Regions from separate parts of the Arthrobacter humicola genome, predicted to be linked through region 3. Evidence: riboswitches for the same ligand, from Rfam matches in the RefSeq annotation. Region 3 holds a riboswitch; each other region holds the start of a gene.
What was found. Region 3 has a riboswitch for S-adenosylmethionine ahead of ABD243_RS07710 (bifunctional o-acetylhomoserine/o-acetylserine sulfhydrylase). Riboswitches for the same ligand answer to the same signal wherever they lie in the genome.
Positions count from the first base shown of each region.

Region 1 (2,257 bases), on a different contig from region 3:
AGCGGCCGTCGCGCAGGCCGATCCCGTGTTCGGCCGACAGGTAGGCGGCCACCAGCCCGGCGTCGTAGCCCTCCACGGAGAAGTTCACGACGCCGATGGTGCCTGCGCCCGGCTGACCGTCGGCAAGCGACGATTCGGCAGATGAGTCGGCGAAGATCTGGTGTACGGTCACGCCCTCGATGCGCTGGAGGCCTTCGACCAGGAAGGACCGGATGGCGTCCTCGTGGGCGTACCACTGTGCCGGGTCCAGCTCTGCGATCACTTGGGTGGCGCGGGCCAGCGCGGCCGCGCCCAGGACGTTCGGCGAGCCGCCCTCGTGCCGGGCCGGTCCGGTGGTCCAGCTGACGGAGTCGAGCCGGGCGTCGCGGACGGCGCCGCCGCCGGCCAGGTGCGGGGTGCCGGCGTCGAGCCAGTCCGTGCGCCCCACCAGCACGCCCGTGCCGAACGGGGCGTAGAGCTTGTGACCCGAGAAGGCGAGGTAGTCGACGTCGTCGGCGGCGATATCGATCCGCCGGTGCGGCGCCAGCTGCGCTGCGTCGACGACGATCCTGGCGCCGTACTCGTGCGCCAGCGCGGCGAGGGCGCGGATCGGCAGGATCTCGCCGGTGACATTGGAGGCGCCGGTAACGGCCAGCAGGCTCACACCGCCGCGTGCGAGCTCGTCCCGCAAGCGGTCGATGGTGGCCGCGAGGGTGGGCGCGGCCACGACGCTGCGGTGCGGGACGTTCTGCCAGGGCAGGAGGTTCGCGTGGTGTTCGATGTCGAGGTAGATGACCTCGCCGGCGGGCCGGCCGTCCTGCAACGGCAGGCACCCGGCCAGCAGGTTCAGGGAATCGGTGGTGTTGCGGGTGAAGATGACGGAATCGTCCGGCCGGCCGCCCACGAAGTCCCGCACGATGTCCCGGGCGTTCTCGTAGACCGAGGTGCTGATCTGGGAGGCGTAGCCGGCGCCGCGGTGGACGCTGGCGTAGTACGGCAGGATTTCGTTCAGGTAGGCCGAGACAACGGACAGGGCCGGGGCGGAGGCGCCGTAATCGAGGTTGGCGTAGCGGGCGTGGCCGCCCTTGATCAGCGGGGACTGGATCTCGGCGCCCGTGACGGCGGCGAGCGGGCGTGCGGCGGCGGCAAACCGTGCGTCGACTTCGCGGGCGGCGGGGAAAATGGCAGTTGTCATGGGACCTCACTCGAACAGGACCCCACATCGTGGGAATCCGCGCTTGCCGGGTCCGTTCCGGACCGGCCAGGTCGTCACCCGGGGCACCCCACCGCGACTGGAGGGTTGCCGGCCAGCAAACCGGGGTTTAGCGCTGGCACTCGTGACCTGCATCGAGCGTAGGACATCGGTGCAGCCGGGGAAAAGGCGGCCTCCGAATGTGAAGCGTTTTGTTACGTGCGCGCCGCAATGCGCACGTCGGCCGAAGAAACGACGGCGGCGGCCCCGGAATGGGGGCCGCCGCTGTCGTTTGTTCGATTGTTGAGAAAGGTCGGACGATCCTAGAGGAGGTCGTCAAGTCCGGGGTTGAGCCGCTTGAGCACTTCCGAGTGGAGGATCGAGTTGGTGGCCAGGGCGTTGCCACCGAAGGGGCCGTCCTCGCCCTCGAGCGAGGTGAAGCGGCCGCCGGCTTCGGTGACGATCGGCACGAGGGCGGCCATGTCGTAGAGGTTCAGTTCGGGTTCGCAGGCGATATCCACCGCACCCTCGGCCACGAGGCAGTAGGACCAGAAATCACCATAGGCGCGGGTGCGCCACACTTCCTCGGTGAGGCCCAGGAACTCGTCCAGGTTTCCGCGTTCCTTCCAGCCGCCGAGGCTGGAGTAGGACAGCGACGCGTCCTCGAGCTTGGAAACGTTGGACACCTTCAGCCGGGTGGCGGAGGCCAGGGAGCGGCCGGTGTAGGCGCCCGCGCCCTTGGCCGCCCACCAGCGCTTGCCCAGGGCCGGCGCGCTGACGACGCCGACCACCGGTTCGCCCTCGTCAACGAGGGCGATCAGGGTGGCCCAGACCGGGACGCCGCGGACGAAGTTCTTGGTGCCGTCGATCGGGTCAATGATCCAGCGCCGGGAGCCGTGGCCCGAGCTGCCGAATTCCTCGCCCAGGACCGCGTCGCGCGGCCGGGAGCGGGAGAGCTGGCCGCGGATGGCCTCTTCGGCGGATTTGTCGGCGTCGGTGACCGGGGTGAGGTCGGGCTTCGTCTCGATCCGAAGGTCCAGCGCCTTGAAGCGGCTCATGGTCTGGGAATCGACGGAATCTGCCAGG
Region 1 covers NZ_BAAAQB010000038.1:194,392-196,648, forward strand. The annotation lists gene ABD243_RS15520 (aminotransferase class V-fold PLP-dependent enzyme) at 1-1,174, opposite strand, end outside; SAM riboswitch class IV at 1,209-1,322, opposite strand; gene hisN (histidinol-phosphatase) at 1,495-2,257, opposite strand, start outside.
Region 1: linked by a shared signal. The riboswitch ahead of ABD243_RS15520 (aminotransferase class V-fold PLP-dependent enzyme) and the one ahead of ABD243_RS07710 (bifunctional o-acetylhomoserine/o-acetylserine sulfhydrylase) in region 3 are both predicted to bind S-adenosylmethionine.

Region 2 (2,257 bases), on a different contig from region 3:
GACGAAGCGCTCGTCCTCCCCGGTGAAGGCGCGCTCGGCGGCGGCCGCGGACTCGTAGACGAATCCTGAGTTGAGGAAGATCGGCTCGGCGGTTTCCTGGAAGCCTGTACGGTCAAGGCCTCCGCGGACGGCCTGGGTGTCGGCCGCCCATTCGGCGGCGTCGGGATTGAAAGTCACTTAAATCTTTCCGAGGTTGGTGGGCAGGCCGCGGTTCTTCCAGCCGTTGACGGTGCGTTCGCCAAAGCGGTCGGTCTCGCCTTCGAAGCCCTCAAGGACGTTGTAGGAGGTGTAGCCGGCCTGCGTCGCGGTCGTCGCTGCGGCGATCGACCGGGCGCCGGAGCGGCACAGGAATACGAGCTCGACGGCGGTGTCCTCGGGCGCCTGGCGCTGGAGCTGTTCCACGAAGTGCGGGTTGGGCACCCCGCCGGCGAGGGTCCACTGGATGAAGAGAGGATCGTTGTCCGTGGCCTTCGTATCCGGGATGCCGATGTGGGCCCATTCGGCCTCGGTCCGGACGTCCACCAGGATGGCGCCGGCCTCCAGCTTGGCCCACGCCTCGTGCGGGCTGAGGTCTCCGGCGTAGCTCATGCGTGGCCCTCGAAGGCGTCTTCGGCACCAAACTCGTCACTGTCGAGTTCATCCACGGCGTTGGCCACGGCGGCGTCTGCGCTCGCAATTGCGGCCGGCAGGACCAGGGCCTGCGCCACGATCACCGTGCTGCCGTTGAAGGTGGCGGCGGGGCTTCCGTGCAGGACATAGCCCTCGGCCAGGGCGGCCGACACGCGCTCACAGAAGGCGCGGTCGTCGGCGCCGGTGAACAGGCGGTAGGCCAGTTTGTCCTCGCCGGCGGGAGCTGCGGCGGGGGCTGTGCCGGGGGCGGCTGCTGTACCGGGTACAGCGGGTATGGATGTGTCGGGCACGACGGATCTCCTCTTTCACGCTTGCAGCTCGAATGGTCGATATGCCGAGTATTCACCTGAGGCACCCCGCCGCGAAAGGGAGGGTTGCCGACCGGCCAGTCAGGGCTTGGCACCGGTTCTCATTACTCCCCAAAAACGTAACACTTACGACGCCGGCCCGCACCGCCGCCGTCGTCATGTTCCGTAACCGGACCGCGTTTCCGCGGGGTGACACACGCGGCGGACTGAGAAATCAGAGTTGCGGGGTGAGAACCGGGTGCGGCGCCAAGGCGAGTAGTAGCGGGCTCCAGTTTCGGGTACTGCCCACTCGTGTCCGCCGGGAGTTTGCGCAGTCTACTGAGGGGATCGGACTGACACGTCGGCCCGTCCCACGTTTTCTGTGGATCAAGTTATCTCTGCGTGCAGTTGTCTGTCCCTCAATTTTTGTCTGAATCGGTGGCCCGAACCGCCGGAGCCGCAGCCGCGGCCCTGCGGGTGACGGCGGAATGGAGCAACCGTGGGCCCGCGCATACTGGTTACTGGCATTGCAGGCGCCGCCGGCCGGGCCGTCGCGGCCCAGCTAGCAGCCCGCGGCATCCCGTGCCTCGGCTCCGACGCCCGCGACGTCACCCGGCAGGGCGAGGACGCCACCACCGCAGCGGCAGTCAGGCTCCTGCCGGCGACGGACCCGGACATGGTCCTGGACCTGCGCCGGCTGGTGGACCGGGAAGCCATCAACGTCATCATTCCGACCCTCACCGTGGAACTCCCGGTCCTGGCTGCGGCCCGCGCCGGATTCGGCCGGGACGTGCGGATCATCGTCGGCGACCCTGCCGCGGTGGCCCTCGCCAACGACCACCTGTTCACCGCATGGGCGTTGCAGGCAGCCGGCATTCCCGTCCCGCGTTTCGGGGTTCCGGGCGACCTCGCCGCCGCGCCGGCGTCCCTGGCCGACCTCAACGGTCCCGTCGTCGTCAAGCCGCGAACTTTCAAAGGCACCCACGCCGTCCACCTGCTGGCCGGGACCGGCTCCGTCAGCTGGAAGAACCTGCCGGCCGGGCAGCTGGTCCAGGAGTTCATCCCGGGCGCCGACTACGTGGCCCTGGTGTTCGGCACGCCGCCCCGCAACGCGATGGCGCCGGTGGCCGTGGTCCTTGAGAAGACAAGAACTCCGTACGGTCGGGCCGGCAGCGACGAAGTCAGCCGCAGGGTGCCGGCGGCCGAGGCCAACGATGTGCGGAAGCTGGGCCTGGCCGCCGTCCGCACGCTCGGGCTGACCGGCCCGGTCCAGGTCCAGATCCGCCGCCGCGCGGACGGAACCCCCGTGGTGCTGGGCGTCTGCCCGACACTCGGGGCGA
Region 2 covers NZ_BAAAQB010000001.1:62,861-65,117, forward strand. The annotation lists gene ABD243_RS00260 (O-succinylhomoserine sulfhydrylase) at 1-177, opposite strand, end outside; gene ABD243_RS00265 (rhodanese-like domain-containing protein) at 178-588, opposite strand; gene ABD243_RS00270 (DUF1737 domain-containing protein) at 585-833, opposite strand; SAM riboswitch class IV at 933-1,047, opposite strand; gene ABD243_RS00275 (ATP-grasp domain-containing protein) at 1,417-2,257, shown strand, end outside.
Region 2: linked by a shared signal. The riboswitch ahead of ABD243_RS00270 (DUF1737 domain-containing protein) and the one ahead of ABD243_RS07710 (bifunctional o-acetylhomoserine/o-acetylserine sulfhydrylase) in region 3 are both predicted to bind S-adenosylmethionine.

Region 3 (2,257 bases):
GTTCACGCCGGCCACGGCCTGCTGCTCGGGCGAGAGCTGACTGTGGGTGGTCGACGCCGGGTGGATCACGAGGGAGCGGACGTCGCCGATGTTCGCGACGTGCGAGTGCAGCTCGAGGGCATCAACGAAGCGTTTGCCGGCCTCCGCTCCCCCGGCGATGTTGAACGCGACGACGGCGCCGGTCCCCTTGGGCCCGTACTTGCGCCCGCGCTCGTACCAGGGGCTGGATGGCAGCCCGGCGTAGGCGACGGATTCGACGTCGTCCCGCGCCTCCAACCATTCGGCCACCTTGGTGGCGTTGGCCACGTGGCGTTCAACGCGCAGGCTAAGGGTCTCGATGCCCTGGGCAATGAGGAATGCGTTGAACGGGGACACGGCGGAGCCGAGGTCGCGCAGGAGCTGGACCCGGGCCTTGAGGATGTAGGAGAGGTTGGCCCCGAGCGCGCCGCCGGCGCCGAGGTCGCGGGCGTAGACCAGTCCGTTGTAGGTGGGGTCCGGGGTGTTGAAGCCGGGGAACCGCTCGGGGTCCTTGCCGAAGTCGAACTTGCCCGAATCCACGATCACGCCGGCGATCGCGGCACCGTGGCCGCCGAGGTACTTGGTGGCGGAATGGACCACGATGTCCGCTCCCCACTCGATCGGCCGGATGAGGTAGGGGGTGGACAGGGTGTTGTCGACAATCAGGGGCACGCCGGCCTCGTGGGCCACCTTGGAAACGCCCTCGATGTCCAGAACGTCCTGGCGGGGGTTGGAGACCACTTCGCCGAAGAACAGCTTCGTGTTGGGCCGGACGGCGTCGCGCCACTGGTCCAGGTTGTCCGGGTCCGCAACGAAGGTCACGGAGATACCGAACTTCTTCAGCGTGTGCGCGAGCAGGTTGTAGGTGCCGCCGTAGAGACTGGGGCTGGCGACCACGTGGTCCCCGGCCTCGGCGATGTTGAGGATCGCGAACGTCTCGGCGGCCTGGCCGGAACTGAGCAGCAGAGCGGCGAGGCCGCCTTCCAGGCTGGCCACGCGCTGTTCCACCGCGTCCTGCGTGGGATTGCCGATCCGGGTGTAAATGGGGGCAAGTTCGGCGAGGGCGAAGCGGTTCGCGGCGCTTTCGGCGCTCGGGAACACGAACGACGTCGTCTGGTAGATCGGGAGGGACCGGGCGCCGGTGGCGGAGTCCGGCTCCTGGCCGGCGTGGATCTGGCGGGTTTCGAAGGACCATGCAGTGGACATTATTGCTCCTGTCGGGACTGGGCACAGCACCGCCCGGGGCCATCGGCCCAGGCCGGCACAGGCGCCGCGCTTGCCCTCCGGCGGGCGCCGGACGGCCAGGTCTTCACCCGGGGCACCCCACCGCGATACGAGGGTTGCCGGCCAGCAAGCCGGGGCTGTGCGCTGGCACTCATGACCTTGGTTCAGTGTAGGAATGGCGGCAGGCCGCTGGATAGCTTTATGACGAACATGAAGACGACCGGCACGCCGGCCTCCAGACACCCCGAGACATCCCATCACGGTAAGGCAAGCCTAAGCTGAGAGGTCCATCACAAAGTGCCAAGATGAGGGCATGCGCATGGATCACGTTTCTTACGCCTGTGAACACGATGGTTTGGCAGCCACCACTGAACGTATTGCGTCTGCCCTCGGCGTCGAAGCCGTGAAGGGTGGAGTGCACCCCCGTTTCGGGACACGCAACATGATTATCCCGCTCGCGGGACACAAGTATGTCGAGGTCGTGGAGGTCCTGAACCACCCGGCATCGGACAAGGCCCCCTTCGGCCAGGCAGTCCGGGCACGCTCCGAGGCCGGCGGCGGCTGGATGGGCTGGTGCGTCGAAGTTGACGACCTCGGCCCGTTCGAGGAGCGGCTGGGCCGCGCCGCCGTGAACGGCAACCGGAAGTTCCCCGACGGCCGCGAACTGGTCTGGAAGCAGATCGGCATCCTGGGCCTCATCGCCGACCCGCAGGTGCCCTACATGCTCAAGTGGGAGGGTGACCCGGAGCTTCACCCCTCCAATGCCTACGCAAGCGACGTCAAGATGTCCGCGCTGACCATTGCCGGTTCGGCAGAGCGCGTCACGGAATGGCTTGGCGAGCCCGTGGAAAAGCCGCTGGAAGACGTGGCCGTGAACTGGCTCGCGCCGCACGGCACGCCCGGAATCCTCTCCGTCACCTTCGAGACCGCCTCCGGGGCCGTCACGATCTAACGCTCCACCTGCCCCACACTTCGGCCGCCATCCCGCGGGTGCCAACGTTGTCACCCGCGAGAT
Region 3 covers NZ_BAAAQB010000025.1:93,218-95,474, forward strand. The annotation lists partial or broken gene ABD243_RS07710 (bifunctional o-acetylhomoserine/o-acetylserine sulfhydrylase) at 1-1,224, opposite strand, end outside; SAM riboswitch class IV at 1,286-1,401, opposite strand; gene ABD243_RS07715 (VOC family protein) at 1,556-2,194, shown strand.